3 regions of the Leclercia sp. S52 genome follow, and region 2 is predicted to be linked to each of the others. Evidence: predicted binding sites of a transcription regulator. Region 2 holds the regulator's gene; each other region holds the start of a gene.
What was found. The regulator Fur, encoded in region 2, represses iron uptake genes when iron is present. The targets are predictions, from matches to a motif close to ATAATAATGAGAACNACTATCAA.
Positions count from the first base shown of each region.

Region 1: a site for Fur is predicted at 1,206-1,228, ahead of exbB (tol-pal system-associated acyl-CoA thioesterase). Genes of this name have one in related genera too.
Region 3: a site for Fur is predicted at 5,155-5,177, ahead of ftnA (non-heme ferritin). Genes of this name have one in related genera too.

Region 1 is NZ_CP152474.1:4,128,303-4,138,744, forward strand. Features, by position in the region: gene exbD (TonB system transport protein ExbD) at 1-406, opposite strand, end outside; gene exbB (tol-pal system-associated acyl-CoA thioesterase) at 413-1,144, opposite strand; gene metC (cystathionine beta-lyase) at 1,395-2,582, shown strand; gene yghB (DedA family general envelope maintenance protein YghB) at 2,724-3,383, shown strand; partial or broken gene AAHB66_RS19770 (IS481 family transposase) at 3,529-4,748, shown strand; gene AAHB66_RS19775 (AraC family transcriptional regulator) at 4,770-5,666, opposite strand; gene yqhD (alcohol dehydrogenase) at 5,850-7,013, shown strand; gene dkgA (2,5-didehydrogluconate reductase DkgA) at 7,119-7,946, shown strand; partial or broken gene AAHB66_RS19790 (YgiQ family radical SAM protein) at 8,048-10,223, opposite strand; gene ftsP (cell division protein FtsP) at 10,387-10,442, opposite strand, start outside.
Region 2 is NZ_CP152474.1:1,323,570-1,334,011, forward strand. Features, by position in the region: gene glnS (glutamine--tRNA ligase) at 1-205, shown strand, start outside; gene chiP (chitoporin) at 641-2,047, shown strand; gene chiQ (ChiQ/YbfN family lipoprotein) at 2,092-2,427, shown strand; gene fur (ferric iron uptake transcriptional regulator) at 2,553-2,999, opposite strand; gene fldA (flavodoxin FldA) at 3,291-3,821, opposite strand; gene ybfE (LexA regulated protein) at 3,977-4,264, opposite strand; gene ybfF (esterase) at 4,393-5,166, opposite strand; gene seqA (replication initiation negative regulator SeqA) at 5,350-5,892, shown strand; gene pgm (phosphoglucomutase (alpha-D-glucose-1,6-bisphosphate-dependent)) at 5,917-7,557, shown strand; partial or broken gene potE (putrescine-ornithine antiporter) at 7,638-8,952, opposite strand; gene speF (ornithine decarboxylase SpeF) at 8,949-10,442, opposite strand, start outside.
Region 3 is NZ_CP152474.1:3,026,410-3,036,851, forward strand. Features, by position in the region: gene AAHB66_RS14595 (non-heme ferritin-like protein) at 1-129, shown strand, start outside; gene AAHB66_RS14600 (anaerobic C4-dicarboxylate transporter) at 300-1,643, shown strand; gene AAHB66_RS14605 (DUF2766 family protein) at 1,724-1,975, opposite strand; gene azuC (stress response protein AzuC) at 2,073-2,156, opposite strand; partial or broken gene AAHB66_RS14615 (MFS transporter) at 2,369-3,791, shown strand; gene AAHB66_RS14620 (RpiB/LacA/LacB family sugar-phosphate isomerase) at 3,836-4,474, opposite strand; gene yecR (YecR family lipoprotein) at 4,769-5,107, shown strand; gene ftnA (non-heme ferritin) at 5,317-5,814, shown strand; gene AAHB66_RS14635 (YecH family metal-binding protein) at 5,849-6,088, opposite strand; gene tyrP (tyrosine transporter TyrP) at 6,305-7,516, shown strand; gene AAHB66_RS14645 (YecA family protein) at 7,614-8,282, opposite strand; gene AAHB66_RS14650 (branched-chain amino acid ABC transporter substrate-binding protein) at 8,712-9,833, shown strand; partial or broken gene AAHB66_RS14655 (branched-chain amino acid ABC transporter permease) at 9,934-10,442, shown strand, end outside.

The DNA.
Region 1 (10,442 bases), 2.1 Mb from region 2:
CTTCGCCTACCAGACCAATCTTCAGGTAACCCGCCTGATGCAGCGTGTCCATTACCTTCATCATGGTTTCGTAGTCGACGGTCTTGTCGGCACGGAAGAAGACGGTGGTGTCTTTCTTGCCGTCGGTCAGGGTATTCAGCGCCGGGATCACCGACTCATCCGTCACCGGATCGTTACCCAGGAACATGGATTTATCCGCTTTCACGGACAGATAAATCGGTTTTTCCGGGCGCGGCTGCGGCTGGCTGGATGACGCAGGCAGATTGACCTTCACGTCCACCGTCGCCAGCGGCGCAGCAACCATGAAGATAATCAGCAGAACCAGCATGACGTCGATAAACGGCGTCACGTTGATTTCGTGCATTTCGCCGTTATCGTCCAGATTTTCATTAAGACGCATTGCCATGGCGAATCAACCTAAGTGTAATTTCTGAGCAGAACGGACCGGCTTCGCAGCACTGGCGCTGAGGTCCAGATCGCGGCTTTGCAGCAGCAGAACCTGAGCGGCAACGTCGCCAAGGGTGGCTTTATAGCTGCCGATCATACGGGCGAAGATGTTATAGATAACCACCGCCGGGATAGCCGCAACCAGACCAATCGCCGTCGCCAGCAGGGCTTCTGCGATGCCGGGGGCCACAACCGCGAGGTTGGTGGTTTGGGTCTGGGCGATGCCGATGAAGCTGTTCATGATGCCCCAGACCGTACCGAACAGACCAATGAACGGCGAAATCGCACCGATGGTCGCCAGGTAGCCGTTACCGCGGCCCATATGACGGCCAATGGCCGCAACGCGACGCTCGAGGCGGAAGCCGGTACGCTCTTTAATCCCTTCGTTGTCTTCGCTGCCTGCCGAGAGTTCAAGCTCGTTCTGGGCTTCGTTGATTAACTGGGTGGTCAGGCTTTTGGCCTGGAAGGAAGAGGTCATATCGCTCGCCTGATTCAGGGTGCGGGCCTCGGCCAGTTGCTGCTGTTCGCGCTTAAGACGGCGCTTGTGCGAGATAAGCTCCACGCTCTTGCTAAAGAAAATAGCCCAGGTGACGACAGACGCCAGAATCAAGCCGATCATCACAATCTTCACTACGATGTCGGCATGATGATACATACCCCAGACGGAGAGATCCGTCTGCATCAAATTATTACCCACTCGGTATCTCCAGGACGCAAATCACAAAATCTGAGCATAATAATATCAAAACAGCGTCGAATTGATAGTAGTTCTCATTAGTATTTACATAGTGCCGTAAATTCGTTTCATTTTCCTTGCGCTTACGCAGGAAAAATTTCCCGGACATAAATTTTAAAAAATTTTCGTCTTAATGCGCCACCCTTCTCGTGACCATTTTTACTTTCATGGTAGTCTGGACGTCCAGACGTATAAAAACAGGTTGGCAGACATGAAAGAGAAGCATCTTGATACCACCCTTGTCCAGGCGGGACGCAGCAAGAAATACACCCTCGGTTCGGTAAACAGCGTGATTCAGCGCGCCTCGTCGCTGGTGTTTGAGACCGTCGAGGCGAAAAAGCACGCCACACGTAACCGGGCGAAGGGCGAGCTGTTTTACGGGCGTCGCGGCACGCTGACCCACTTCTCACTCCAGGAAGCGATGTGCGAGCTGGAAGGCGGCGCCGGCTGTGCGCTGTTCCCCTGCGGCGCGGCGGCGGTGGCCAATACCATTCTGGCCTTTGTCGAGCAGGGCGATCATATCCTGATGACCAACACCGCCTATGAACCCAGCCAGGACTTCTGCACCAAAATTCTCAGCAAGCTGGGCGTGACCACCGGCTGGTTCGATCCGCAGATCGGCGCGAACATTGCCGATCTGATCCAGCCCAATACCCGGGTGGTGTTCCTGGAATCGCCGGGCTCCATTACCATGGAAGTGCATGATGTCCCGGCCATTGTGCAGGCGGTACGCAGCAAAGCGCCGGATGCCATCATCATGATCGACAACACCTGGGCGGCAGGCGTGCTGTTTAAGGCTCTCGATTTTGGTATCGACATCTCTATCCAGGCGGCAACCAAATACCTGATTGGCCACTCGGACGGCATGATCGGCACGGCGGTTTCCAACGCCCGCTGCTGGGAGCAGCTGTGTGAAAATGCCTATCTGATGGGGCAGATGGTGGATGCGGATACCGCCTACATGACCAGCCGCGGCCTGCGCACCCTGAGCGTACGCCTGCGCCAGCATCATGAAAGCAGCCTGCAGGTCGCCCGGTGGCTGGCGCAGCACCCGCAGGTGGCGCGCGTGAACCATCCGGCGCTGCCGGGCAGCATCGGACATGAGTTCTGGCAACGTGACTTTACGGGCAGCAGCGGTTTGTTCTCGTTTGTGCTTAACAAACGGCTGAGCAATGACGAGCTGGCAAACTACCTCGATAACTTCTCGCTGTTCAGCATGGCCTACTCATGGGGCGGCTTTGAGTCGCTGATCCTGCCGAACCAGCCAGAGCAGATTGCCGCCCTGCGTCCGGGTGGTGAAGTGGACTTTACCGGTACCCTGATCCGTCTGCATATCGGCCTGGAAAACGTCGAGGATTTAATTGCCGATTTAGAGGCCGGATTTGCCCGTATCGAATAGCACGAGGTCAGATAAACACGCTGCGGACACTTTTCTCTACATTACTTGCAGAAAAGTCTGATTTGTTGCGCCTGCGATCAAAGCCCGCAGGCGAAATAGGGAGTACAATAGCCCTATATATGCTGTTCCACAGGAAAGCCCATGGCTGTTATTCAAGATATTATCGCTGCACTCTGGCAACACGATTTTGCAGCACTGGCGGATCCGCACGTGGTGGGGATTGTTTATCTGGTGATGTTCGCCACGCTGTTTCTGGAAAATGGGTTACTCCCTGCTTCATTTTTACCGGGCGACAGCCTGCTGCTGCTGGCAGGCGCGTTAATCGGTAAAGGGGTGATGGACTTTGCGCCGACGATGGTGATCCTGACCTCCGCCGCCAGCCTGGGCTGCTGGCTCAGCTATTTGCAGGGCCGCTGGCTGGGCAATACGCGGGTGGTGAAAAGCTGGCTGGCGCAGTTGCCCCATAAATACCATCAGCGGGCGACCTGCATGTTCGATCGCCACGGTCTGCTGGCGCTGCTCGCCGGGCGTTTCCTCGCCTTTGTGCGCACCCTGCTGCCAACCATGGCGGGCATCTCCGGGCTCTCTAACCGCCGCTTCCAGTTCTTTAACTGGCTGAGCGCGCTGCTGTGGGTCGGCGTAGTGACCACCTTCGGCTATGCCCTGAGCATGATCCCGTTTGTGAAACGCCACGAAGATCAGGTGATGACCTTCCTGATGATCCTGCCGCTGTTCCTGCTGGTGGCCGGGCTGGTGGGGACTATCGTGGTGGTGATTCGTAAGAAGTACTGTAGCGCCTGATTGTTAATCCCCTCACCCCTGCCCTCTCCCAAAGGGAGAGGGAGAAACGGTTCCCTCTCCCCTTGGGATGTACGGTCCGGGGACATCATGAACACTTGTTCGGGGACATGGTAGACACTTACAACTAAGGCATAAGAACCCGTCTGTGGAGTCGCTTATGCCGTGGGATGCGAGAGATACCATGTCACTACGTACCGAGTTTGTATTGTTCGCCTCGCAGGACGGGGCGAACGCCCGCGCACTGTGCCGTCACTACGGCATCTCACCTGCCACCGGCTACAAGTGGCTTCGCCGCTGGGCTGAGGAAGGCGCTCCCGGTCTTCAGGACCGCCCCCGCATTCCTCATCATTCCCCGAACCGGTCGTCCGACGACATCACTGACCTGTTGCGTATGGCACATGTCCGTCACTAACGCTGGGGCGCGCGCAAGATCAAGCGCTGGCTGGAAGACCAGGGCCACCGCATGCCTGCCTTCAGCACCGTCCATAACCTGATGGCCCGCCATGGCCTGCTGCCGGGTGGTGCGCCAGGAGTGCCCGCAACAGGGCGCTTCGAACATTCGGCCCCCAACCAGCTCTGGCAGATGGACTTCAAGGGCCACTTTCCCTTTGGCGGCGGACGCTGCCATCCACTCACCCTGCTGGACGACCACTCCCGTTTTTCCCTGTGCCTGATGCACTGTCCCGATGAACGGCGTGAGACCGTGCAGCAGCAGCTGGTCGGGGTGTTTGAACGCTACGGCCTGCCGGACCGGATGACCATGGATAACGGCGCGCCCTGGGGCGACACCACCGGCATCTGGACGGCACTGGAGCTGTGGCTGATGCGTCAGGGGATCCGGGTGAGCCACTCGAGGCCTTACCATCCGCAGACCCAGGGCAAGCTGGAGCGTTTTCACCGCAGCCTGAAGGCGGAAGTCCTGCAGGGTAAGTGGTTCACGGACAGCGGTGAACTGCAGCGCGCCTTCGATCACTGGCGGACGGTCTATAACCTTGAACGCCCGCATGAGGCCTTGGGTATGGCGGTGCCGGCCTCCCGCTACCAGCCGTCTGCACGGCAGTACAGCGGCCACACAAGGCCACCGGAATACGACGAGGACGTGCAGGTCCGGAAGGTGGATATCAGCGGGAAGCTGACAATCCGCGGCGTCAGTCTGATGGCAGGCAAGGCGTTCAGGGGAGAGCGGGTTGGTCTGCGGGAAACGGCAGATGATGGAGGCTATGAGGTCTGGTGGTACAGCATGAAAGTGGGGGTGATCGACCTGAAGAAAAAGTCGATCACCATGGGTAAAGGATGTTAAAAAGTGTTCACCATGTCCCCGAACATCTGTCTACCATGTCCCCGGACCGTACAGGGAGAGGGTGAGGGCAACAGCCCGCACCATCACTACCCCTGCATCATCCTGATCCGCGCCGCATCTTCCCCTGGAGTGACCCCGAAGTAACGTTTGAACTCCCGGCTGAACTGCGACGCGCTTTCATACCCCACCCGCAGCGCGGCCGCGCTGGCTTTCATACCGTCGTGGATCATCATCATCCGCGCCTTGTGCAGGCGATAGCTTTTGAGATATTGCAGCGGCGAGGTGCTGGTCACCGATTTGAAATTATGGTGGAACGCCGAGACGCTCATGTTGGCCTCAGCCGCCAGCTGATCGACGCTCAGGTTTTCGGTGTACTGGCTCTCGATGCGCTTCAGCACCCGGCTGATCAGGCTGAAATGGGTCTGACGGCTGACCAGCGCCAGCAGCGCCCCGCCCCCCGGCCCCAGCAGCACGTGATAGAGGATCTCACGCACTATCTGCTTTCCGAGGATGCGCGCGTCCAGCGGGCGCTCCATCACGTCCAGCAGGCGCTCAATGGCGCAGAGGATCTCATCCGTCAGCGTGGCGGAGTTGATCCCGCTTGCCGCCATCGACGGGCAAAACAGCTCGTCCTCGCCAATGTCCATCAGCAGCTCCTGCAGCTGCAGGATATCCACATTTAAACGGATCCCTGCCAGCGGCACGGCTTCTGTCGCGAAGGTTTCACATTCAAAGGGTAAAGGTACTGTCAGTAGCAGGTATTCACGCGGGTCGTAACGGAATACCCGCTCGTTGATATAGCCAATTTTATGCCCGGAAAAGAGAAAAATGATACCCGGCTGATACATCACCGGCGTGCGCGTGCCGGGCTGGGTGCCGTACAGCAGGCGCACGTCCGGCAGCAGCGCTTCGAGATTATTTGCTTTATCTTTCAGTCTTTTAATTTGTGCCGTCAGGTGCAGGCAGGTTTCATCGCGGTTCATCTTTGCTCAATCCGTCCAGGGTTTCCGACGTTTGCAGTGTGCGCGGTTTTTCACAGTTTCTCCAGCACGGTGTAGAAATGGGCAAGACAACGGCAGGAATGTGCATTGAGAGGAGAGCCTGCGCTCGCCACAATGGGCACCATCAGTTAGCCCGGTATTTTCACCCACCTAAGGGAACGAACCATGAACAATTTCAATCTGCATACCCCGACCCGCATTCTGTTTGGTAAAGACGCTATCGCCGATCTGCGCGAGCAGATCCCGGCCGACGCCCGCGTGCTGATCACCTACGGCGGCGGCAGCGTGAAGAAAAACGGCGTGCTGGATCAGGTCTACAGCGCGCTGGACGGTCTGGACGTGCGTGAGTTTGGCGGCATCGAGCCGAACCCCTCTTACGAAACCCTGATGAACGCGGTGAAAATCGCCCGCGACGAGAAGATCACCTTCCTGCTGGCCGTCGGCGGTGGCTCCGTGCTGGACGGCACCAAGTTTATCGCCGCAGCGGCCCACTATGCTGACGGTATCGACCCGTGGCACATCCTGCAGACCGGCGGCAGCGACATCAAAAGCGCCATCCCGATGGGCTCCGTTCTGACCCTGCCTGCTACCGGCTCCGAATCCAACAAAGGTGCGGTGATCTCCCGTAAAACCACCGGCGACAAGCAGGCCTTTATGAACGAGCACGTACAGCCGGTGTTTGCGGTACTGGATCCGGTTTACACCTACACCCTGCCGCCGCGTCAGGTGGCGAACGGCGTGGTGGACGCCTTTGTCCATACCGTTGAGCAGTACGTCACCTACCCGGTGAACGCCAAAATCCAGGATCGTTTCGCCGAGGGCATTCTGCTGACCCTGATCGAAGACGGCCCGCTGGCGCTGAAAGAGCCAGAAAACTACGAAGTGCGTGCCAACGTGATGTGGGCCGCGACTCAGGCGCTGAACGGCCTGATCGGTGCTGGCGTGCCGCAGGACTGGGCCACCCACATGCTGGGCCACGAGCTGACCGCGATGCACGGCCTCGATCATGCCCAGACCCTGGCGGTGGTGCTGCCCGCGCTGTGGAATGAAAAACGCGACACCAAGCGCGGCAAACTGCTGCAGTACGCTGAGCGCGTCTGGGGTATTACCGAGGGTTCTGACGACGATCGTATCGATGCCGCTATCGCCGCGACCCGCAACTTCTTCGAGCAGCTGGGCGTGCCTACGCGCCTCTCCGGCTACGGCCTGGACGGGAGCTCCATCCCTGCCCTGCTGGCGAAACTCGAAGAGCACGGCATGACCCAAATCGGTGAGCATCACGACATTACCCTCGACGTGAGCCGCCGTATTTACGAGGCCGCTCGCTAAGCGATTTTGCACGCTTACCTTTCGTTTTTCGGCATTTAGGCCAGGCTTAATGCACATACGCCACCAGAGGAGTACCCCTGGTGGATGTCCAATGAAGGAGGAAAAATGGCAAACCAAACCGTAATCAAGCTTCAGGACGGCAACGTAATGCCCCAGTTGGGGCTCGGCGTATGGAAAGCCGGTAACGACGAGGTCGTGTCCGCCATTCATAAAGCACTGGAAGTCGGCTATCGCTCCATTGATACCGCAGCCGCCTACAAAAATGAGGACGGCGTGGGCAAAGCGTTGGCCAGCGCCGGTGTATCACGCGATGAGTTATTCATCACTACCAAGCTGTGGAACGATGACCAGAAACGTCCGGCGGAAGCCCTTCAGGAGAGCCTGGACAAGCTGCAACTCGACTTCGTCGATCTCTATCTGATGCACTGGCCGGTGCCGGCCATCGACCACTATGTCGACGCCTGGAAAGGGATGATTGAGCTGCAAAAAGCCGGGCTGGTGAAGAGCATCGGGGTCTGTAATTTCCAGGTCCACCATCTGCAGCGCCTGATTGATGAGACGGGCGTCGCCCCGGTTATCAACCAGATTGAACTGCACCCGCTGATGCAGCAGCGCCAGCTCCACTCGTGGAATGCGACCCACAAGATCCAGACCGAATCCTGGAGCCCGCTGGCACAGGGCGGTGAAGGGGTCTTCGATCAGAAAATTATCCGCGACCTGGCCGATAAGTACGGCAAAACCCCGGCACAGATTGTCATTCGCTGGCATCTGGACTGCGGCCTGGTGGTGATCCCGAAATCCGTCACCCCATCGCGTATCGCGGAGAACTTCAAGGTGTGGGATTTCCGTCTGGATAAAGATGAGCTGAGTGAAATTGCGAAGTTGGATAAAGGCAAGCGTTTAGGCCCGGATCCGGACCAGTTTGGCGGTTAATTGCGTTTAAAAAAGCCGGGTGGCGGCTTCGCCTTACCCGGCCTACGATTCAGGGTGTTGTAGGCCCGGTAAGCGCAGCGCCACCGGGCATTTTTACAGGTTTAACCGATCTTACGTTTTACATTTTTCTTCGCCGTCGCGCCCGCGTTCGAACGCTGGTGCACAATCGGCGTGTGCTTGGTCAGTGCCGGACGCGTATTGCGGTTCTGGCGACGCGCTTCGCGCATCTCATCCAGCGTTGGCGCAGGCACCAGGCAGTCGCGACGTGAGCCGATCAGGTGCTTTTTACCCATCTCTTCCAGCGCCTGGCGGATCAGCGGCCAGTTAGCCGGATCGTGATAACGCAGCAGGGCTTTATGCAGGCGACGCTGTTTGTCCCCCTTCGGCACCACCACATCTTCACTCTTATAACCAATCTTACTCAGCGGGTTCTTGCCGGTGTAATACATGGTGGTCGAGTTCGCCAGCGGTGACGGATAGAAGTTCTGCACCTGATCCAGACGGAAGCGGCGCTGTTTCAGCCACAGGGCCAGGTTCACCATGTCCTCATCGCGCGTACCCGGGTGCGCGGAGATGAAGTACGGGATCAGATACTGCTCTTTCCCGGCCTGTTTGGAGTAGGTATCGAACAGCTCTTTGAAGCGGTCGTAGCTGCCCATCCCCGGCTTCATCATCTTCGACAGTGGGCCTTCTTCGGTATGCTCAGGGGCAATCTTCAGATAGCCGCCCACGTGATGGGTCGCCAGCTCTTTGATGTAGCGCGGATCTTCCACCGCGATGTCGTAACGCACGCCGGAAGCGATGAGGATCTTCTTGATGCCCTTCAGGTCGCGGGCGCGACGATACAGGTTGATCGTCGGCTCGTGGTTGGTGTCCATATGCTCGCAAATGCTCGGATAGACACAGGAGAGACGACGGCAGGTCTGCTCCGCACGCGGCGACTTACAGCGCAGCATGTACATGTTGGCCGTCGGGCCACCCAGATCGGAGATCACGCCGGTAAAGCCCGGAACCGTGTCGCGAATGGCTTCGATCTCGTTAACAATCGACTCTTCGGAACGGCTCTGAATGATGCGACCTTCGTGCTCGGTAATGGAGCAGAAAGAGCAGCCGCCAAAGCAGCCGCGCATGATATTGATCGAGAAGCGGATCATCTCGTACGCCGGAATGCGGCTGTCACCGTATGAAGGGTGCGGCACGCGCTTGTAAGGCAGCGCAAACACGCTGTCCATCTCTTCGGTGGAGAGCGGGATCGCCGGCGGGTTGACCCAGATATAGCGCTCGCCGTGCTTTTGCATCAGCGCACGGGCGCAGCCCGGGTTGGTTTCGTGGTGCAGAATTCGGGAGGCATGAGCGTAAAGCACTTTGTCGGCTTTGACTTTCTCAAAGGACGGCAGCAGCACGTAGGTCTTTTCCCACGGCTTTGGACGCGGCGGCTGAACGGTGATGGCTTTGGCTTCGGCTTTCTTCGGCTCAACAGGTTTGTTATCCGCACACGGCAGATCTTCGCCGTACGGATGCGGGATTGGGTCGATTTTGCCCGGCATATCGATGATGCGGGAGTCCACCCCGCTCCAGCCCGGCAGCGCCTCTTTCACCATGATTGCGGTGTTACGCACGTCGCGGATGTTGCCTACCGGCTCGCCCTGGGAGAGACGGTGCGCCACTTCCACCAGCGGACGCTCGCCGTTGCCGAAGATCAGCATGTCGGCTTTAGAGTCCACCAGCACCGAACGGCGCACGGTATCAGACCAGTAGTCGTAATGGGCGGTACGGCGCAGGCTCGCCTCGATGCCCCCCCAGGATGACCGGCACGTCTTTCCATGCTTCTTTGCATCGTTGGGTGTAAACGAGAGTGGCGCGATCCGGACGCTTGCCCGCCACGTTATCCGCAGTGTAGGCATCGTCGTGACGCAGTTTGCGGTCGGCAGTGTAGCGGTTGATCATCGAGTCCATGTTGCCCGCGGTGACGCCGAAGAACAGGTTCGGTTTGCCGAGGCGCATAAAGTCCTCTTTGCTGTTCCAGTCCGGCTGGGCAATGATCCCGACGCGGAAGCCCTGGGCTTCAAGCATGCGACCGCAGATCGCCATGCCAAAGCTCGGGTGATCGACGTAGGCATCGCCGGTCACCAGAATAATGTCGCAGCTGTCCCAGCCAAGTTGGTCCATCTCTTCACGAGACATCGGCAGGAACGGCGCCGGTCCAAAGCAGGCCGCCCAGTACTGGGGCCAGGAGAAGAGGTCACGATCCGGCTGGATCAGGGAAATTGCGCTCATAATGCTTCCGAAGAAAAAACAGACAAAAGGAGCGGGATTATACGCTGGATCAATGTGGGAAATGAAGGAGTATTGTGCGGGGTTTTTAACGCCGGGTGGCGGCTTCGCCTTACCCGGCCTACTAGCCCGTAGGCCGGGTAAGCGCAGCGCCACCCGGCACGTTTTACGGTGCCGGATTGATTAACATTTGCCCTACCGAGCCCCGGTCCATCATCTCCA
Region 2 (10,442 bases):
TTTCCTGGAAGTGATTAACCAGGATTCGCTGGTGATCAAGCAGGGCTTTGCCGAGCCATCCCTTAAAGCCGCCGTTGCCGGTCACGCATATCAGTTCGAGCGCGAAGGCTACTTCTGCCTCGACAGTCGCTATGCGACCGCTGACAAACTGGTATTTAACCGTACCGTCGGTCTGCGTGATACCTGGGCGAAAGCGGGCGAGTAATCCCTTTCTCCTTTTAAAAAACGCCGCGTACTGCGGCGTTTTTTTGCCTGGCGATCGCACCCTAAACCCTTTAAATCTTCGCGTTGCGAATTAATTCTGTTTCTTAAAACGGTTAGCTTTCTCTTCTTTTTCGCAAATTAACCGCTATTGCTACCGCTTAAAGTAATTAACCTTTATTTATTAAAAATAAATCGCTCATTCTGCACATTATTTTAAATAAATATTCTTCCCTGTTTCCTTTGTTACAAACCGCAACCAAATATGTGCGCTTTGTCATAATCCTGACTTTTGATCGCTGAAAAGCATTGATAATTCGCGTCGCGAAAAATAGTCTAAGGACAGGAGATGTAAGCGGGTATTTCCGGTTGCCTCCACTTTTTATTTTTTTGTTTTTCGCCGTTTAAGGCGCTTTAAATACGTCAAAGAGGATTAATTATGCGTACGTTTAGTGGCAAACGTAGTGCGCTTGCGCTGGCTATTGCCGGTGTTACAGCAATGTCAGGCTGGATGGTTTCTCCGAAAGCCCAGGCCGAAGGTTTTATCGATGATTCAACCCTCACGGGCGGTGTCTATTACTGGCAGCGTGAACGTGACCGCAAAGATGTCGAGTCAGACAAATACAAAACTAACCTCGCTCACTCCACCTGGAACGCCAACCTTGATTTCCAGTCCGGCTATGCCGCTGACATGTTCGGTCTCGATCTGGCTGCGTTCACGGCTATCGAAATGGCGGAAAACGGCGACAGCGGCCACCCGAACGAAATTGCCTTCTCCTCCAGCAACAAAGCCTATAAAGAGGACTGGTCCGGTGATAAGAGCGGGATCAGCCTGTATAAAGCGGCGGCAAAGTTTAAATACGGTCCGGTATGGGCGCGCGGTGGCTGGCTGCAGCCAACCGGTCAAACCCTGTTAGCGCCGCACTGGAGCTTTATGCCGGGTACCTATCAGGGTGCCGAAGCCGGGGCCAACTTTGACTACGGCGATAGCGGTGCGTTGAGTTTCTCGTACATGTGGACCAACGAGTACAAAGCGCCGTGGCACCTTGAGATGGACAAGTTCTATCAGAATGACAGAAAAACTCGTGTCGACTATCTCCACTCCTTCGGCGCGAAGTACGATTTCAAAAATAACCTGATTCTGGAAGCCGCCTTTGGTCAGGCTGAAGGCTTCATCGATCAGTATTTTGCCAAAGCCAGCTACAAGCTGGATATCATCGGCGGCCCGCTCTCTACCAGCTATCAGTTCTACGGCACGCGTGATAAAGCCGACAGCGGCACCGTGAACGATATCTACGACGGTACGGCATGGCTGCAGGCGCTGACGCTGGGTTACAAGGTCGGCCAGGTCGATTTACGTCTGGAAGGGACTTACGTCAAGGCGGAAGGGCAGCAGGGCTACTTCCTGCAGCGTATGACCCCAACCTACGCCTCTTCCAACGGGCGTCTGGACGTGTGGTGGGATAACCGCTCCGACTTTAACGCCAACGGCGAAAAAGCGGTCTTCTTCGGTGCCATGTATGACCTGAGCAACTGGAACCTGGCGGGCTGGAGCGTCGGCGCGTCTTACGTCTACGCCTGGGATGCGAAACCGGCAGACTGGTTAATCAACAGCGCCGGTCAGCGTGAAGATATCGCCTCCAACAAGATCAAGGAATCTGCCTACAGCCTGGATGCGATCTACACCCTGCAGGACGGTCGCGCGAAAGGGACCATGTTCAAACTGCACTTCACGCAGTATGACAACCACTCCGATATCCCAAGCTACGGCGGCGGTTACGGCAACATCTTCCAGGATGAGCGTGACGTGAAGTTTATGGTTATCGCCCCGTTCACCATCTTCTGATGACAAGCCAGGCGGGGACGATCCCCGCCTGACTGGAGACCGCTATGCTGAAAAAAATCGTACTGGTTGCGGTGCTGGCATCAGGACTGGCCGCCTGCGCACAACCCCAGACCCAGAAAGAAGACACCCGTCTGAAAGAGGCCTACAGCGCGTGCATCAATACCGCTGAAGGGTCACCAGAAAAGATCGAAGCCTGTCAGAGCGTGCTGAACGTGCTGCGTCAGGAGAAGGCGCACGAGCAGTTTGCGACTCAGGAAACCGTCCGGGTGGCGGATTACCAGGCCTGTATTCAGGCGCGTAAGACGGGTAACAATCAGGATGTGACCAAAAACTGCGATAAGATTTGGCAGGAAATTCGTAGCAACAACAACGCGAAGTAATCTGCTGTTTGCCACACCCAGAGCCCGTAGGCCCGCGTAAGCGTAGCGCCACCGGGCTCTTTTTTTTGCCTGTAAAAGGCAAAAAAAAAGCCAACCGTCAGGTTGGCTCAGAATCAGTGCAAAGATTATTTCGTGTCGTGCGCGTGGTCATCTTCGCGGCAGTCGCCTTCGGCACAGTGGCCGTACAGGTACAGACTGTGGTTGGTCAGACGAATGCCATGACGTGCGGCAATTTCGCGCTGACGTAATTCGATGGAATCATCGCTGAATTCGATCACTTTGCCGCAGTCGAGGCAAATCAGGTGATCGTGGTGATGCTGCTGCGTCAGTTCAAACACGGATTTACCGCCTTCGAAATTATGACGCGTAACGATGCCTGCATCGTCGAACTGGTTCAGTACACGGTAAACGGTAGCCAAACCAATCTCTTCGCCCATGTCGATCAGACGCTTGTATAAGTCTTCCGCACTGACATGATGGTTATCCGGACCCTGAAGCACTTCCAGGATTTTTAACCGTGGAAGCGTGACTTTCAGTCCGGCCTTCTTTAATGCGGTATTGTTGTCAGTCATGCGGAATCTGTCCTGTTGCTAAACGATTCACTTCTAAAGAAGAAGTGACAGAAAATGCACCTGGGATAATGCGTCTCATTATAGAACTGCCATGACGTAATGAAAACTGCAAGTCTCAAGTAAAGTATGCTTATAAAAACGTGGTACCGCCAACAAAGTTGTTACAAGGTTCCCCGTTTACTCCTGGATCATTGTACAGGTATGGCAGCAAAAGTTAAAAATTTGTAGCAATTATTTTGATTGGTATTACCTATCGATGCGGCGCAACTTTAGCGTTGCGCCGCGACATCATCAGGCATTAAGGATGTCGTCGAGGTGCAGCTCTTCGCGAATCTGTTTTACCCATTTGTCGACGCGTTCAGCGGTCAGTTCCGGCTGGCGATCTTCGTCAATGGCGAGGCCCACAAAGTTATTATCATCGGCCAGACCTTTAGAGGCCTCGAAGTGGTAACCGGCAGTTGGCCAGTGGCCTACAATCACCGCGCCGCGTGGCTCTATGATATCGCGAATGGTGCCGAGGGCATCACAGAAGTACTCTGCGTAGTCTTCCTGATCGCCACAGCCGAACAGGGCAACCAGCTTGCCGTTAAAGTCGATCTCTTCCAGAGACGGGAAGAAATCGTCCCAGTCACACTGCGCTTCACCGTAATACCAGGTCGGGATGCCCAGCAGCAGAATATCGTAACCTTCGATATCTTCTTTGCTGCTTTTCGCAATGTCATGCACATCGGCAACGTCTTTACCTAACTGTTTTTGAATGTTTTTTGCGATATTTTCGGTGTTACCCGTGTCGCTGCCGAAAAAAATGCCGATGATTGCCATGAGTAAAATAACCTCTTGATACTTAATGGTATGGTGGCGCAATTTAGCCACGGATAAGGGCAATCATAGCAGAACAGAGAAGCCTGCGGAAACTGCTATCACGCAGGACTGCACTCTGTGCTACATGAAAGCAACAAGAAGGGGAGTTTTCTGACTTACGCTTTGCCGTGCCATTTCCCGAGCTGCGCAATCAGCATCTCTTCGATAAGCTCACTGCGGCTGATCTCACGGGCATTTGCCAGCTCGTTCAGCGCATCGACGGCTACAGCATTCAGTTTCAGCTCGACGCGTTTAAGCCCACGACTCTTATCGCGTTTAAGCTGATTGCGCTTATTAATGCGCAGCTGTTCATCACGCGAAAGCGGATTGGTTTTCGGTCGTCCCGGGCGACGCTCATTCGCGAACAGATCTATTGTCGTGCGGTCCGTGTGTTCTTTGGCCATGATTCTGAGACTTCGGGGGAAACAAGACACCCTGCTAATGCCCGGGCGATAAGCGCGCCATCATACATCACCGAAAACGGCACGCCAACGACTGGAGGCCCGCAGGCGACCAGTCGCTCTCTTTTTAATCAATTATTGATGTCAGCGAGGTAACGGCGGATAGCGCGCAGCACCGCGTCTGGTTTTTCGGCATGGACCCAGTGCCCGGCCCCGGCAATGACATGCGCTTTGGCCTGAGGGAATTGCGCCAGCAGCGCGTCGCGGTACGCTTCGGTGACATAGGGGGAATTGCCGCCAGTGATGAACAGGGTAGAGTGCGGCCACGCCGGTACCGGCTGCCAGCCAACGATCTGGTCATACTGATCCCAGAGAACCGGCACGTTGAAGCGCCACTCGCCGTCGACGAAGGATTTCAGCAGGAACTGCACTACACCTTCTTCGTCCAGATGTTCACGCATCAGCGCCGCGGCCTGCTGGCGGGTGCTGACGCCTGCGTCGGTGACGGCGTTAATGGCGGCGAAGATCTCATCGTGGCGTCGCACGTCATAATCCACCGGGGCGACGTCGATCGCCACCAGGCCGGCAATCCGCTCTGGCGCGAGCGCCGTCAGCGCCATCACCGCTTTGCCGCCCATTGAGTGACCGACCAGGATCGCCTTTTCAATCTTATGTTCATCCAGCGTATCCAGCAGATCCTGAGCCATATCGGCGTAGGTCATCTGCGGCGAGCGCGGCGACAGACCGTGGTTACGCATGTCCACCTGCAGCAGCGCGTGGTCGGTCACCAGATCCCGTGCCAGCACGCCAAGGTTATCCAGGCTGCCAAACAGGCCATGCACCAGGACGATGGGAGAATTATTGTGCGGCGATTGTGCAGATTGCGCTCGGGTATTCAATTTCATGGCAAAGTTCTTTTTTTACGTATGTCAGGTTAGGGTATCATGTTGACCATTCTGCCGCCCGGCTGCAAGGAAACAGTTAATTCTGACTTTTGCCGCCATTCTGGCTTGACGCTATCCGCTGTTGGGTTTTGACCTTATACTCCCAACGACTTGTATTCAGATAAGATATCGCACTGGATTAAGATGAAAACAATCGAAGTTGATGACGAGCTTTATCAGTATATCGCCAGCCAGACGCGGCACATTGGTGAGAGCGCGTCCGACATTTTACGGCGCATGCTGAAAATCGCCGCCGCCTCGCAGTCTGCCGCTCCGGCCATCAAAGAAACGCGCCAGCCCGCTGCTGTCGCGCAGGAAAAGCCGCTGTCACCGGTAAAAGACAAAGTGCGTGCGATGCGCGAATTGCTGCTCTCTGACGAATACGCTGAGCAGAAGAAAGCAGTTAACCGCTTTATGCTGGTGCTGACTACACTCTATTCACTGGATAACAACGCATTTGCCGACGCGACGGAGTCTCTCCACGGTCGTACCCGCGTCTATTTCGCGGCTGACGAGCAAACGCTGTTACAGAATGGCAATCAAACTAAGCCCAAGCACCTGCCTGGTACGCCGTACTGGGTGATCACCAATACCAACACCGGACGCAAGCGCAGCATGATCGAACACATCATGCAATCCATGCAGTTCCCGGCGGAATTGACTGATAAGGTTTGCGGCACTATCTAACCCTTGCATCAGAAGGACCAGGCAATGGCAAATCACAATCGTGCGGGTCAACCTGCACAACAGAGCGATTTGATTAACGTCGCCCAGCTTACCGCGCAGTACTACGTGCTGAAGCCGGAAGTGGGTAACGCAGAACACGCAGTGAAGTTTGGTACATCCGGGCACCGCGGCAGTGCGGTACGCCACAGCTTTAACGAGCCGCATATTCTGGCCATTGCTCAGGCCATCGCGGAAGAGCGCGCCAAAAACGGCATCACCGGTCCGTGCTACGTCGGTAAAGATACCCACGCCCTGTCAGAGCCCGCCTTTATTTCCGTGCTGGAAGTGCTGGCAGCCAACGGCGTGGACGTCGTGATTCAGGAAAACAACGGCTATACGCCGACCCCTGCGGTCTCTAACGCTATTCTGGTGCATAACCAGAAGGGCGGCGCGCAGGCGGATGGTATTGTGATCACGCCATCCCACAACCCGCCGGAAGATGGCGGCATCAAATACAACCCACCAAATGGCGGCCCGGCTGACACCAACGTCACCAAAGTGGTGGAAGATCGTGCCAACGCCCTGCTGGCCGACGGCCTGAAAGGCGTGAAGCGCATTTCGCTGGACGAGGCGATGGCCTCAGGTCATGTGAAAGAGCAGGATCTGGTGCAGCCGTTCGTCGAAGGGCTGGCGGATATCGTCGATATGGCGGCGATCCAGAAAGCCGGTCTGAAGCTGGGCGTCGACCCGCTCGGTGGTTCCGGTATCGAGTACTGGAAACGTATTGCCGAGCACTACAAGCTGGATCTGACCATCGTCAACGATCACGTCGATCAGACCTTCCGCTTTATGCACCTCGATAAAGACGGCGCGATCCGCATGGACTGCTCCTCCGAGTGCGCGATGGCCGGCCTGCTGGCGCTGCGTGACAAGTTTGACCTCGCTTTCGCCAACGACCCGGATTACGACCGTCACGGCATCGTCACCCCGGCGGGCCTGATGAACCCGAACCACTATCTGGCGGTCGCCATCAACTACCTGTTCCAGCATCGTCCGCAGTGGGGCGCAGAGGTTGCCGTGGGTAAAACCCTGGTCTCCTCCGCCATGATCGACCGCGTGGTTAACGATCTGGGCCGCAAGCTGGTGGAAGTGCCGGTGGGCTTCAAGTGGTTTGTTGACGGTCTGTTCGACGGTAGCTTCGGCTTTGGCGGCGAAGAGAGCGCGGGGGCTTCCTTCCTCCGCTTCAACGGTACGCCGTGGTCTACCGACAAAGACGGCATCATCATGTGCCTGCTGGCGGCGGAAATCACTGCCGTCACCGGTAAGAACCCGCAGGAGCACTACAACGAGCTGGCAGCCCGTTTCGGTGCCCCGAGCTACAACCGTCTGCAGGCTTCTGCTACTTCGGCACAGAAAGCGGCGCTGTCTAAGCTGTCACCAGAAATGGTCAGCGCCAGCACCCTGGCAGGCGATCCGATCACCGCCCGTCTGACGGCAGCACCGGGTAACGGCGCGTCGATTGGCGGCCTGAAGGTGATGACCGAGAACGGCTGGTTCGCAGCGCGTCCATCCGGTACCGAAGATGCGTACAAAATCTACTGTGAAAGCTTCCTCGGCGACGAGCACCGTCAGCTGATTGAGAAAGAAGCGGTGGAGATTGTGAGTGAAGTATTGAAGAACGCATAAGTGCGGTAGGTGTGCCGGGCGGCGCTGCGTTTGCCCGGCCTGGAAATTCAAACGGCAACCCTGGGGTTGCCGTTTTTTTATTAGCTCAGTTTATTTTTTAGCTCAAAGCGCGGTGACACCAGGCCGTAGAGCGTCCAGCCCATAAAGGTCACCATTGCTCCGTACAGCATCGCTTCCTGACCGGAAGAGTAGAGCGCATAGAAGCTGTAAATTGCCCCCACCAGCGCCACAATATTGGCAACCTTCGCTTTGCCCGGATCGACTTTCGCCACCTTCTGAATAATCACCAGCGCCGCCATCGACAGGATGTACGGGATGATATTGGTCACCACCGCCAGGTTAACCAGTACGTTGAACTGGCTGTTCAGCGACGGGCTGATGGTCATCAGGGACAGACCGCTCTGGAAGATAACAATCGCCAGCATTCCCTGTACCGGGGCTTCTGACCTGGTGACGCGGGAGAAGATTTTCGGGAAGTAACCCGCATCGGCCGAGGTTTTAAACACCTGGGCGATGGTGAACTGCCAGCCGAGGAGAGAGCCGCAGCACGACATCACCATCAGACCCATAATCACTTTCCCGACTTCCGGGGTGAACATCTGCGCGAAGGCCAGCCCGAACGGCGCGGTAGAGTTGGCCAGATCCATGTTTGGCACAATCCCGGCGATCACGTTGGTGGAGACGATATAGATTACCGCCGCGCCCAGGGTTCCGCCCAGCACCGCAATCGGCACGTTCTTTTCCGGGTTCTCCACCACTTCGGCGTTAGCACAGGCGGATTCCAGCCCGAGGAAAGCCCATAACGTCATGGCGATGGAGGAGCCAACGGCGGTGAAGAACGGCACATGGTGCGGGTTCCAGGAGTTGGCGTACAGCGTCGGGCTAAACCAGAACCAGCCGATGATGCACAGCCCGACCACCGGGATGATCACCCCCCCAGACGGTAATACTGCTGAGCTGCCCTGTGATACGCGCCCCGCCAAAGTTGGCGATGGTGCAGATCCACAGTACGCCGATGGTTGCCAGCCCGATTTGTACCGGGCTGAGCGTGGCACCGAACAACTCGGTACCGTAACCCACCGCCGAAATCGCAATGGCGACGTTGGCGATCAGCAGCGACACGCCGTAGGTATAGTTGGCCATAAAGTTGCCCGACTTACCGAAGGCATATTCGGCATAGCCGCCCATCCCGCCTGACTTGCGGCTGAACATCCCGCACTTGGCGAATGCCCACGCCAGCGCCATCGAACCCACCGCCGTGACCAGCCAGGAGATGATCGAGATCGTCCCCACCTCCGCGAGCTTGGTTGGCAGCATGATAATGCCGGAGCCCATCATGTTGACCATGGTGAGAATGGTGAGCTGCACCACCCCCATTTTGTTGGATTTACTCATAATTTCTCTCCTTTCAGCAGCGCAGGCTGAGCGGCAGGTTTTTTGATGACGTAGCAGCGAACCTGTTTGCGTCCGTCACACTCTTCGACGTAGACACCCTGCAGCTCCGGGGCAAAGCCCGGCAGCAGGTTGATCCCCTCTTCGAGGGCCGCGAAGTAGCGCAGCACCGAGCCGCCCCAGACTTCACCCGGGACTACGCACAGCACGCCCGGTGGGTAAGGGAGAGCGCCTTCGGCGGCGATCCGGCCTTCCGCATCGCGCAGGGAGACCAGCTCAACCTCGCCGCGCAGGTAGGCAAAGTTGGCCTCCTGCGGGTTCATCATCACCCGAGGGAAGTGCGACTTGCGGAACATCTCTTTCTGGAGCTGTTTCACGTTATGGCGGGCGTACAGTTCATGCATCTCCAGGCAGATCTGGCGCAGGGTGTAACCGGCGTAGCGTTCCGGGTACTGCTTACAGATCGACGGCAGCACCTCTTTCAGCGGGGCATCGGTCTGGAGCAGCTTCTCGAAGCGCACCAGCTGGGCGACCAGCTGCTGCAGTTTGCCCATGTCCTCTGCCGGAGTGAGCAGGAACAGGATCGAGTTGAGATCGCATTTTTCCGGGACGATGCCGTTTTCACGCAGGAAGTTAGCCAGAATGGTGGCCGGGACGCCGAAATCTTCATACTCCCCGGTGCGGGCGTTGATCCCTGGCGTGGTCAGCAGCAGTTTGCACGGATCGATAAAGTACTGGTGCTCGGCATAGCCTTCAAAGGCGTGCCAGTTCTCGCCCGGAACGAAGTGGAAGAAACGCAGATTAGTGGCAATGTCGGCGGTGCTGGCGCTCTCCCACGGGCGGCCATCTACCGTTTCCGGCACAAACGGGCGAATAAACTGGCAGTTTTGCAGGATCAGCTTGCGCGCTTCGATGCCGTTTACCACGCAGTCCATCCACATGTTGCGGCCGCTTTGTCCCTCATGCATCCGGGCGTTGATATCCAGGGCGGCGAACAGCGGATAGAACGGGCTGGTGGAGGCGTGCATCATAAAGGCGTTGTTCAGGCGTTTATGCGGGACATAGCGCTGCTGGCCCTTAATGTGTCGGTCTTTCTTGTGGATCTGCGAGGTCTGGGAGAAACCCGCCTGCTGTTTATGCACCGACTGGGTGACCAGGATCCCCGGATCGTTCTCGTTCAGCTCCAGCAGCAGCGGGGAGCAGTCCGCCATCATCGGGATAAACTGCTCGTAGCCCACCCAGGCAGAGTCAAACAGGATGTAATCGCACAGATGGCCGATCTTATCCACCACCTGACGGGCGTTATAGATGGTGCCATCGTAGGTGCCGAGCTGGATCACCGCCAGGCGGAACGGACGCGAGTCACGGGCGCGGTCAGGTGCCACCTCTGAGACCAGCTCGCGCAGATAGCCCTCTTCAAAGCAGTGGGCATCGATACCGCCGATAAAGCCGTACGGGTTACGCGCGGTTTCCAGATAGACCGGCGTTGCCCC
Region 3 (10,442 bases), 1.7 Mb from region 2:
GAGCAGCTGCAGGATGGGGTATTACTGAAAACCGTCCTCGATGAAGTTCGCCAGGCGCGCCGCACCGGCATGGGTCTGGAACAGACCGATCGCCACCTGCTTAACGTCGTCAACTGCCAGCACCACTGATCCTGCTTATCGCCTGACTTACCCGGCCTGTGCCGGGTAATTTTGTTACAAAATTGCAACCAACCCCTTGCTTTTATTAATTTTTAACAAATCCGATCTGGCTCCCACCGAATAACCCTTCTCCGTGTAATGATTTGCGAAAATTTCATTTTCACAGACGAAGGATACGTATGATTACCGTTGAATTTATTGTCATTATTCTGTGCCTGCTCATTGGTACCCGGTTCGGTGGCATGGGGCTGGGGCTGATAAGCGGCATTGGCCTGTTTATTCTCAGCTTTGTCTTTGGGCTTCAGCCCGGTAAGCCTCCGGTGGATGTCATGCTGACGATCCTCGCGGTCATTGGCTGTGCGGCTACGCTGCAAACGGCCGGAGGTCTGAACGTGATGATGCAGTTTGCCGAACGGCTGCTGCGTCGGCATCCACAACACATCACCCTGCTCGCCCCTTTCACCACCTGGATGCTGACCTTCCTGTGCGGAACCGGCCATGTGGTCTATACCATGTTCCCGATCATCGCCGATATCGCGCTGAAAAAAGGTATCCGCCCGGAGCGCCCGATGGCGGTGGCGTCCATTGCCTCGCAGATGGCGATTACCGCCTCTCCGGTATCGGTCGCCGTTGTCTCGCTGATGTCGATTCTTGCCGCGCAGCACGGGGTCGGCCAGGCCTTTGGCATTCTGCAGATCCTCGCCATTTCGGTCCCGGCTTCGCTGGCGGGGGTAGCGATTGCCGCTCTGTGGAGTCTGCGCCGCGGCAAGGATCTGGCCGACGACGAAGAGTTTCAGGCCCGGCTGCAGGATCCCGAGCAGCGTAAGTTTATCTATGGCAGTACCGACACCTTAATGAATCAGCGTTTCCCGAAACAGGCCTACTGGTCTACGTGGATCTTCTTCGCCGGGATTGCCGTCGTGGTGCTGCTGGGCGCCCTGCCCGAGCTGCGTCCGGCCTTTGAGGTGAAAGGCAAGCTGACGGCGCTGTCGATGAACCTGGTGATCCAGATGATGATGCTGATTGCCGGGGCCGTGATGCTGATGGTGTGCAAAGTGAATGCTGCGTCCATTTCAAACGGGGCGGTGTTTAAGGCCGGGATGGTGGCGATCTTCTCGGTCTTTGGCGTGGCGTGGATGAGCGATACCTTTTTCCAGGCGCATCTGGATGAGCTGAAGATGGCCCTTGAGGGGGTGGTGAAAAGCCATCCCTGGACCTACGCCATCGTGCTGTTCCTGGTCTCGAAGCTGGTGAACAGCCAGGCGGCAGCGCTGACCGCGGTCGCGCCGATGGGGTTAATGCTGGGGATCGATCCGAAGATGCTGATTGCTTTCTTCCCGGCGTCTTACGGCTATTTCGTTTTGCCGACCTACCCCAGCGACCTCGCCTGCATCGGCTTTGACCGCTCGGGCACCACGCGCATCGGCAAGTTTATTATCAACCACAGCTTTATTCTGCCGGGGCTTATCGGGGTGAGCTGTGCCTGTGCGGTGAGCTATCTGCTGGTGCAGACCTTCCTGTAATCCTCATGCCGGGCGACCCTGGGTCGCCCGTTCACAAAATTCTCATAAAACCATTTCTAAATTCAAAACGTCGGTTTATTTTAGTGAGACTCGCCCTGCGGCGTGAACTTCAGTTCAATCAGTGCAATGGCTTTCTGAACCGCACGCAGCGTGACCGGGTCAGCCGACGCAGGATTGCTGGCGAAATCGATGTTTCTGAGCTGGCTGGACATCTTCTCGCGCACCTCTGCGGGGGCGATGATTTCAATCACATCAAGGATTTGTTTGATGACCAGCTGGCATGCAACAACGTCAGAGATCAGTTCCTGATCGGCACTCAGGTTTTGAGACATAGGCTTCTCCTGTTTGAAAGGCCGCCATAGTAGCAAAACGCCCGCCCGGATGCGGCCTGCAGGCACAAAAAAACCTGCCGAAGCAGGTTTTTTCTTATCAGAACATCGCGCCTGGCGGTACGTCCTTAAAGGTCTTGCAGTAGGATTCGAACATGCTTTTCAGGATTTTGCGCAATTTCATCATTATGCTCCGGCTAAATGTTATGCAGGTGTTATCGTTGATGCGCTTATAATATGACCTCCATCACAAAAATCAATTATTTTGTGATATTCATCACGGCAGTTTATTTAAAATAAAACAGTGTTCCTGTTAAAAATAAAAACAAATCATGTAATTAGCAGCGTGTTTGTTCCTGTAAATTTTTAAAAAAAATTTTAAGTGGCAGAGGAAAAATGACCGAAAACATCTCCGGTAAAGCGGCCAGCGGGATCTCTCCCGCAGCGCTGTTGGTGGCTGGTGCCTTCTTTATGGAGTTTCTCGACGGGACGGTGATCGCCACCGCCCTGCCCGATATGGCGAGAAGCTTTGGTGTGCAGGCGGTGGATCTCAACATCGGCATCAGCGCCTATCTTATCACCCTGGCGGTGCTGATCCCCGCCAGCGGCTGGATCGCCGACCGCTTTGGTGCCCGCAAAGTCTTCACCCTGGCGCTGGCGATCTTTACCCTTGCCTCGGTGCTGTGCGGCCTCGCCACCAGCGTCGATCAGTTTGTCGCCATGCGCGTCCTGCAGGGGATGGGCGGCGCGCTGATGGTGCCGGTTGGGCGGCTGGCGGTGCTGCGCACCACCCCGAAACATCTGCTGATCACCGCCATCGCCACCCTCACCTGGCCCGCGCTGGTGGCACCGATCATCGGCCCGCCGCTGGGGGGGCTTTATTACCAGCTATGCCAACTGGCGCTGGATCTTCTTTATTAACGTGCCGCTGGGGCTGATTGCCATCGTGCTGGCGCTGCGCATTATCCCGGACATCTATGAAGAGACCCGCCGCCCGTTCGACACCCCGGGCTTTATCGCCACCTCGGTAGCGATGGTGAGCCTGGTTTGTGCCATGGAGATGATGGGGGCGCAGGAGGTGAATACGGTAATCACCTTCGCGTTGCTGGCTATCGGCGTGGTCACCTTGATCTATGCCCTGCGGCATTTCAGGCGCACCGAATGGCCGATGATCCGCCTTGACGCCCTGCAGGTGCCCACCTTTCGCGTGACGATGTACGGTGGGTCACTGTTTCGCGCCTCCATCAGCGCCGTGCCCTTTTTGCTGCCGCTGCTGTTCCAGGTGGGATTCGGCATGGATGCATTCCACTCCGGTTTGCTGGTGCTGGCGGTATTTGTCGGCAACCTGACCATCAAACCGGCAACCACGCCGCTGATACGCGGGCTGGGGTTTAAAAAGCTGCTGCTGATCAACGGGGCGCTGAACGTGCTGGCCCTGCTGGCCTGTGCCTTCCTGACCCCGCAAACGCCGGTGTGGGTGATCATGCTGGTGCTCTATCTGGGTGGGGTATTCCGTTCCATTCAGTTTACCGCCATCAGCACCCTCGCCTTTGCCGACGTCCCTTCCCCGCAGATGAGCTATGCCAACACCCTGTTCTCAACTGCCACCCAGCTGGCGGTGGGGCTGGGGATCACCCTTGGGGCTATCGGGATCCGCATCGGAGAGCTGTGCAGCGAGATGCTGGGGATAGAGGCGCTACCGGGGATCGGCTTCCGGCTGGCGTTTGTGGCGATTGCGTTGGTTTGTCTGCTGGGGATGGTCGATACCCTGCGGCTGGTGAAAGATGCCGGCAGCGCGGTATCCAGAAAGCGGGCATAAAAAAAAGCCAGCATAAGCTGGCTTTTTTTACTGGTGCTGGCAACTTAGCCGATAATACCGCGGACGAAGGCTTCGATCTCTTTATCCTGGCAGTTCTCGAAGAAGCACTGCTGGAAACGCTGGCCGGTCACTGCCGTTTTGACCAGCTCTGGATCGATAGCGCGCAGGGTGTCGAGATAGTTCTCTTTAACCACCGCGGCTTTCACCTGGTTCAGGATGCCGGCGTTACGAACCTGCGGCTCTTTACGCTCTGGCGGATAACCTTCGCCGTTACGACCGGTGAAAGCTTTTTCGAAGATGAAGCGAACGTTCAGCTCTGCGCCCCAGCCAAAGCCTTTGGCGAACGGCAGGGAGAGCGCGTTGCCGTTGTTGATCTGGGCGAACAGGAAGGCGTCCGCCGGATCGATGCAGTAGCCGCACACTACGCCCGGGTGGATGTTCAGGGACATCAGCGCGCCCTGGCCGGTACCGCAGCCGGTCACGACGAAATCAACCGCTTTCGAGTTCAGCAGAATGCTCGCCATGATCCCCAGATGAATATAGGTCAGGTGATGATCGTTTTCGTCGCTCATCCCAACGTTGTAGACCGGGAAACCTTTCTCTTCAGCAACGGCGTTCAATTCCTTGAGGATGATGGCGTTTTTTGGCGCCTGGCTGTTTTCCATCATCAGTGCAATTTTCATTCTTCGTCTCCTGAATGCGATGCGGGGCACCCCGCTGTGAATAGCTTACCTGTTCAACCTTACTACTAAGCAAACACACTTTCAAATTAAGTGAAAAATAGTTTCAAAAAACAAAGATGCGCTCACAATTTTGTACTCAGGCGCGTTTTTGCCACCGGGAGATAAAGGGATGGCATATGATTGAAGGAGCCGGGGGCTCGTGGCAAAGAGAAGGGGCAGAACAGGTGCTTAATCCTGGCATTGCGGCGCACATCAGCCGCTAGTATAGATTATTTAACGCATACAGAGTGTTCTATGAAGAGATTATGCACTGGCGGCCTGCTCCTGTTACTGGCGGGCTGTGGCGTTACCCGGCAAGCAGAAGTCAGCAGCGTCGACGTGACGTCAGGTGTCGTCATGCTCAATTACGATCAGGCCATGTTGCAGAACGCCCGCTATGACGACTACGTCACCAGCGGCACCGCGACCCGTGAATGCCAGGCGATGGGCTACAGCACGGCCATGGCCTACGGTCAGCCGGTTAAAACCTGTAGCCTGATCAGCGGCTCGCTATGCCTCAATGAAACCATGACCATCCAGTATAAGTGTTATGGCTATGCTCCGCCGCTCGTCGTTACGACCTCCGCATATTAATGATTCCATTGCCAGCGATCCCGCTGGCAATAATATTTTAAACACGAAACAGAATAATTCTCATTAATATATTTATATTACCCGCAATGCGTTTTATTCCCATTCGTATTATGATTGTTTAAATATTTATTTTACTTTTTGCAAATAAATAAATAACAAATTATAGTGACGCTCACGTTGACCAGTGAATAATAATACGGAGCTACACCATGCTTAAAACTGAAATGATCGACAAGCTTAATGAGCAAATGAATCTGGAGCTTTACTCCTCCCTGCTCTATCAGCAGATGAGCGCCTGGTGTAGCTATCACAGTTTTGAAGGCGCAGCGGCATTTATGCGCCGTCACGCGCAGGAAGAGATGACCCACATGCAGCGTCTCTTTGATTATCTTACCGATACCGGCAGCCTGCCACGCATCACACCGGTGGCCTCGCCGTTTGCAGAATACGCCTCGCTGGACGAACTGTTCCGCGCCACTTACGAGCACGAGCAGCTGATCACCCAGAAAATTAACGAACTGGTTCATGCCGCGATGACCAGCCAGGATTATGGCACCTTTAATTTCCTGCAGTGGTATGTGGCAGAACAACACGAAGAAGAGAAGCTGTTTAAATCCGTTCTCGATAAACTTTCCCTGGCCGGGAAATCGGGTGAAGGTCTGTACTTTATTGATAAAGAGCTGTCGACGCTCGATGCACAAAATTAATATTACTGCGGCGCCTTCTGGCGCCGCGTTATTTTTAATGACGACAAATTTTACTTTCGTGAGTTGAAAAACCGCTATCCAGCGGAATAAATTTTCCCCGTGCCGCCAGAAAAGCAACCAGCTCCGCCGCGGTCATTTCCGCTGCCGAACAGGTGTGAAAACGCGCTTCCTCACCAAACCGCGCGATAATTGCCGCCACCAGACTCTCTTCGGTGTACTGCGCACCGGAATCAATCATCATCGTCAGCACATCGTGCCCGTGAATGGATGCCATAAACCCTCCTGAGTGAAAGGCACAGCCTGACACATCCCTTCCCTGCACGCCTTGCGCTGGCGCAGGAATCCCTTTCGATTTCCTTGCCCGCGGCGTCTGATTAATTGCGTAAAGTTTAAATTACAGGCGTTGTAACGCCGGTTTGACGAACCTGCATTTTTCCCTTACGCTGCGCCGCAGATTTTGTCGCGATAGTGCAAGGCCGTAGAGGAAAACGTGAAGAACAGAACGCTGGGAAGTATTTTCATCGTCGCCGGAACGACGATTGGGGCTGGAATGCTGGCGATGCCGCTGGCGGCAGCGGGCGTCGGGTTTGGCGTCACGCTGGTGTTACTGGGCGTGCTCTGGGCGCTGATGTGTTACACCGCCCTGCTGCTGCTCGAAGTGTATCAGCACGTTCCCGCCGATACCGGACTGGGGTCCCTGGCCGGGCGCTATCTGGGCCGCTTCGGCCAGTGGATAACCGGCTTCAGCATGATGTTCCTGATGTATGCCCTCACCGCAGCCTACATCAGCGGCGCGGGCGAGCTTATCGCCTCCAGCGTTAACGACTGGTTCAACGCCGATATCTCCCCCACCACCGGGGTGATCTTCTTCACCCTGATCGGCGGCGGCGTGGTCTGCGTGGGTACCTCGCTGGTGGATCTGTTCAACCGTTTCCTCTTCTCGGCAAAAATACTCTTCCTGGTGGTGATGCTGGCGCTGCTGGCCCCGCACATTCATAAGGTCAACTTACTGACCCTGCCGCTGGAGAAAGGGCTGGCGCTGTCGGCCATCCCGGTGATTTTTACCTCCTTTGGTTTTCACGGCAGCGTGCCGAGCATCGTCAGCTATATGAATGGCAACGTGCGCAAGCTGCGCTGGATCTTTATTACCGGCAGCGCCATCCCGCTGGTGGCCTATATCTTCTGGCAACTGGTGACCCTCGGCAGCATCAACTCATCGACCTTTATGGGAATGCTGGCCAGCCATTCCGGCCTGAACGGGCTGCTGCAGGCCCTGCGTGAAGTGGTCGCGTCGCCGCACGTGGAGCTGGCGGTGCACCTGTTTGCCGACCTCGCCCTGGCGACCTCGTTCCTCGGCGTGGCGCTGGGCCTGTTCGATTACCTTGCCGACCTGTTCCAGCGCAGCCGCACCGTTAGCGGACGTATTCAGACCGGGGCGATCACCTTCCTGCCGCCGCTGGCCTTTGCGCTGTTCTATCCGCGTGGGTTTGTCATGGCGCTGGGGTATGCCGGGGTGGCGCTGGCGGTGCTGGCGCTGCTGCTACCGTCGCTGCTGGTCTGGCAGAGCCGTAAGCATCATCCTGAAGGTGATTACCGGGTGCCCGGCGGGAAACCGGCGCTGTGTCTGGTCTTCGCCTGCGGGATTGCGATCATTCTGGTGCAGTTCGGGATTGCAGCGGGGCTGTTGCCGGAAGTGGGATAACGTGCATTAATGCCCGGCGGCGCTTCGCTTGCGCGGGCCTACGAGAGGGTTTTGTAGGCCGGGTAAGCGAAGCGCCACCCGGCAGAAATGCGCGCGGTTAATGCAGACAGCAGTTCTTGAATTTTTTACCGCTGCCGCACGGGCAGGGATCGTTGCGACCGACTTTGGTGCCGTTGATCACCGGCTGCTGGGCGACCGGCTCCTGCGGGTTGGCAATCCAGTAGTTGTACAGACGCAGCGCCGCCGGACGAATATTCTCAATGCTCTGCTGGAACTCCTCTTCGCTGAAGCTATCCAGACGCTCGAAGTTCTCTTCGGAGCCGTGGAGGGCAATCAAATCCAGATCGGCACGCAGGGATTCCGGCAGGGATGACCAGTCGGTCAACGCCACGCCGCGCATATAGCCGAAGCACCACTCTTCCACCACGGTATAGGTTTCACCCTCGACATCATTCATGCCGAACATAGGTTCAAACTGATCCGGGTAGTCGCTCAGGCGCTCGGCGATATCGTTCATGTGCTTGAAGCAGAGATCGATGAAGCGGTTCATCTCGCGATCGTTCTTCCAGCGCGGAATGTATTTTTCGCCACCCCACACCGCCACCAGCCAGCGGTCCGGCTCTACCACCACCGGGCCGGACAGCACCGCGGTCAGCATCCCGTCGAGCTCCGAGACGTCCATCACGGACTCGCCGTCATGACCGTAGGTCATTAAGGTCTCTTCCAGCCACTCCATTTCGGTTTCGTTTAACGGGCCTTCGGTCATGGGTAAATCTCCTGCAGAATAGAATTGCGTGCAGGGTAACACAGAAACTCCGCCAAACGGGCCCTTTCCCCTGGTGTTCCCGGGCGCTTTCGTGGTGCAAAACGGTTCAAATCGTGACCGTTGCACAACTTATGTGCTTTGTTGTTAATGAGATGTGATCCCCGCTGTAATTTCACTTCGTGGTGCCGGGTGGCTTAAAACGGCGCTCTATACTGAAAATTGTCGAAACACAGGCAATTGGCTGCCGTTCTGGCAACCATTTTGCTTACTGTTGTGCTGAGGGTCATCACCCTCAGGCAATCTCGCCTGTTTCTGCGGTATGTCGTCCGTTTAGTGCATTACGTTTTGAACACGTTTTGGATTGGGTACGCCTCCGGCGTTCGACTACACAGGGTTGTGCCAAAAACCACTCAGAAAAGGTAGATAATAATGTCGCTGAAATTGATCAGAAGTCCTCTCTCTATCGTGCTGGCAGGGTGTCTGGTGACGGCGTTTTCCGCCCAGGCAGATATCGTCATTGGCGTGGCGGGTCCCTTCACCGGGCCGAACGCCACCTACGGGGACCAGTACTGGCACGGCGCGACCCAGGCCGCGGAAGACATTAACGCCGCGGGCGGCATTAATGGCGAGAAGATCAAACTGGTGCAGGGCGATGACGCCTGTGAACCGAAACAGGCCGTCTCGGTCGCTAACCGTCTGGTTGACCAGGATAAGGTCAAAGCCGTGGTCGGCCACTTCTGCTCCTCTTCCACCATGCCGGCCTCCGAGGTCTATAACGACGCCGGCGTGCTGGCGATCACCCCCGGCTCCACCAACCCGCTCATCACCGAGCGCGGCATGAGCGACATGTTCCGCATGTGCGGTCGTGATGACCAGCAGGGCCAGGTCGCGGCTGATTTCATTATTGATAAGCTGAAAGCCAAACGGGTGGTGATCATTCACGACAAAGACACCTATGGTCAGGGGCTGGCGGATGCCACCAAAGCGGCGCTGGCGAAACGCGACGTTAAGGATGTGATGTACGAAGGCCTGTCACGCGGCGAAAAAGACTTTAACGCGCTGGTAACCAAAATCGGCGCCCAGAAGCCGGACGTAGTCTTCTTCGGCGGCTGCCACCCGGAAGCGGGCCCGCTGGTGCGCCAGATGCGTGAGCAGGGCGTGCAGGCCAAATTCTTCTCCGGCGACTGTATCGTCAACGAAGAGATGGTCACCGCCGCTGGGGGCGCGCAGTACACCAACGGCATCTATATGACCTTCGGCAAAGACCCGCGCCTGATCCCGGAAGGCAAAGCGGTAATCGACAAATTCCGCGCCAGTAAATTCGAGCCGGAAGGCTATACCCTCTACTCCTACGCCTCTATTCAGGCCATTGCTGCGGCGTTCAAAGCCACAGGCGGTGCCGATCCGGCCAAAGCCAGCGAATGGCTGAAGGCCAATTCGGTGGATACCGTGATGGGCAAAAAATCCTGGGACAGCAAAGGCGACCTGAAAGTCTCTGACTACGTGGTGTACGAGTGGGACGACAAAGGCAAATATAAGGAAGTGCAGTAACGGGACGGAATCACGCTCAACGTCGGTATGGCGACATACCGACGCACTAAAACCATCGGGCCGCCCCGCAACCGGCGGCCTATAACCCGAGCGCGCGATGATGGAAACTTTCTTTCTGCAGCAGTTAATCAATGGCCTGACGCTGGGGTCGGTCTACGGATTGATCGCCATCGGCTACACCATGGTCTACGGCATTATCGGCATGATTAACTTCGCCCACGGCGAAGTGTATATGATCTCCGCCTATCTCTGCGCCATCGGCCTGGCGCTCCTCTCCTTCTTCGGGCTGGAATCCTTTCCGCTGCTGATCCTCGGCACGCTGGTCTTCACCATCGTGGTGACGGGGGTGTACGGCTGGACCATCGAGCGCATTGCCTATAAACCGCTGCGTAACTCCACGCGCCTGGCGCCGCTGATCTCCGCCATCGGCATGTCGCTGATCCTGCAAAACTACGCCCAGATCAGCCAGGGCCCGCGCCAGCAGGGGGTCCCCACCATGCTCGACGGGGTGCTGCGTTTTCATATTGGTGAAGGCTTTGTGCAGATCACCTACACCAAAGTCTTCATTCTGATCGCCTCGTTCACCGGGATGCTGCTGCTCACCTGGAT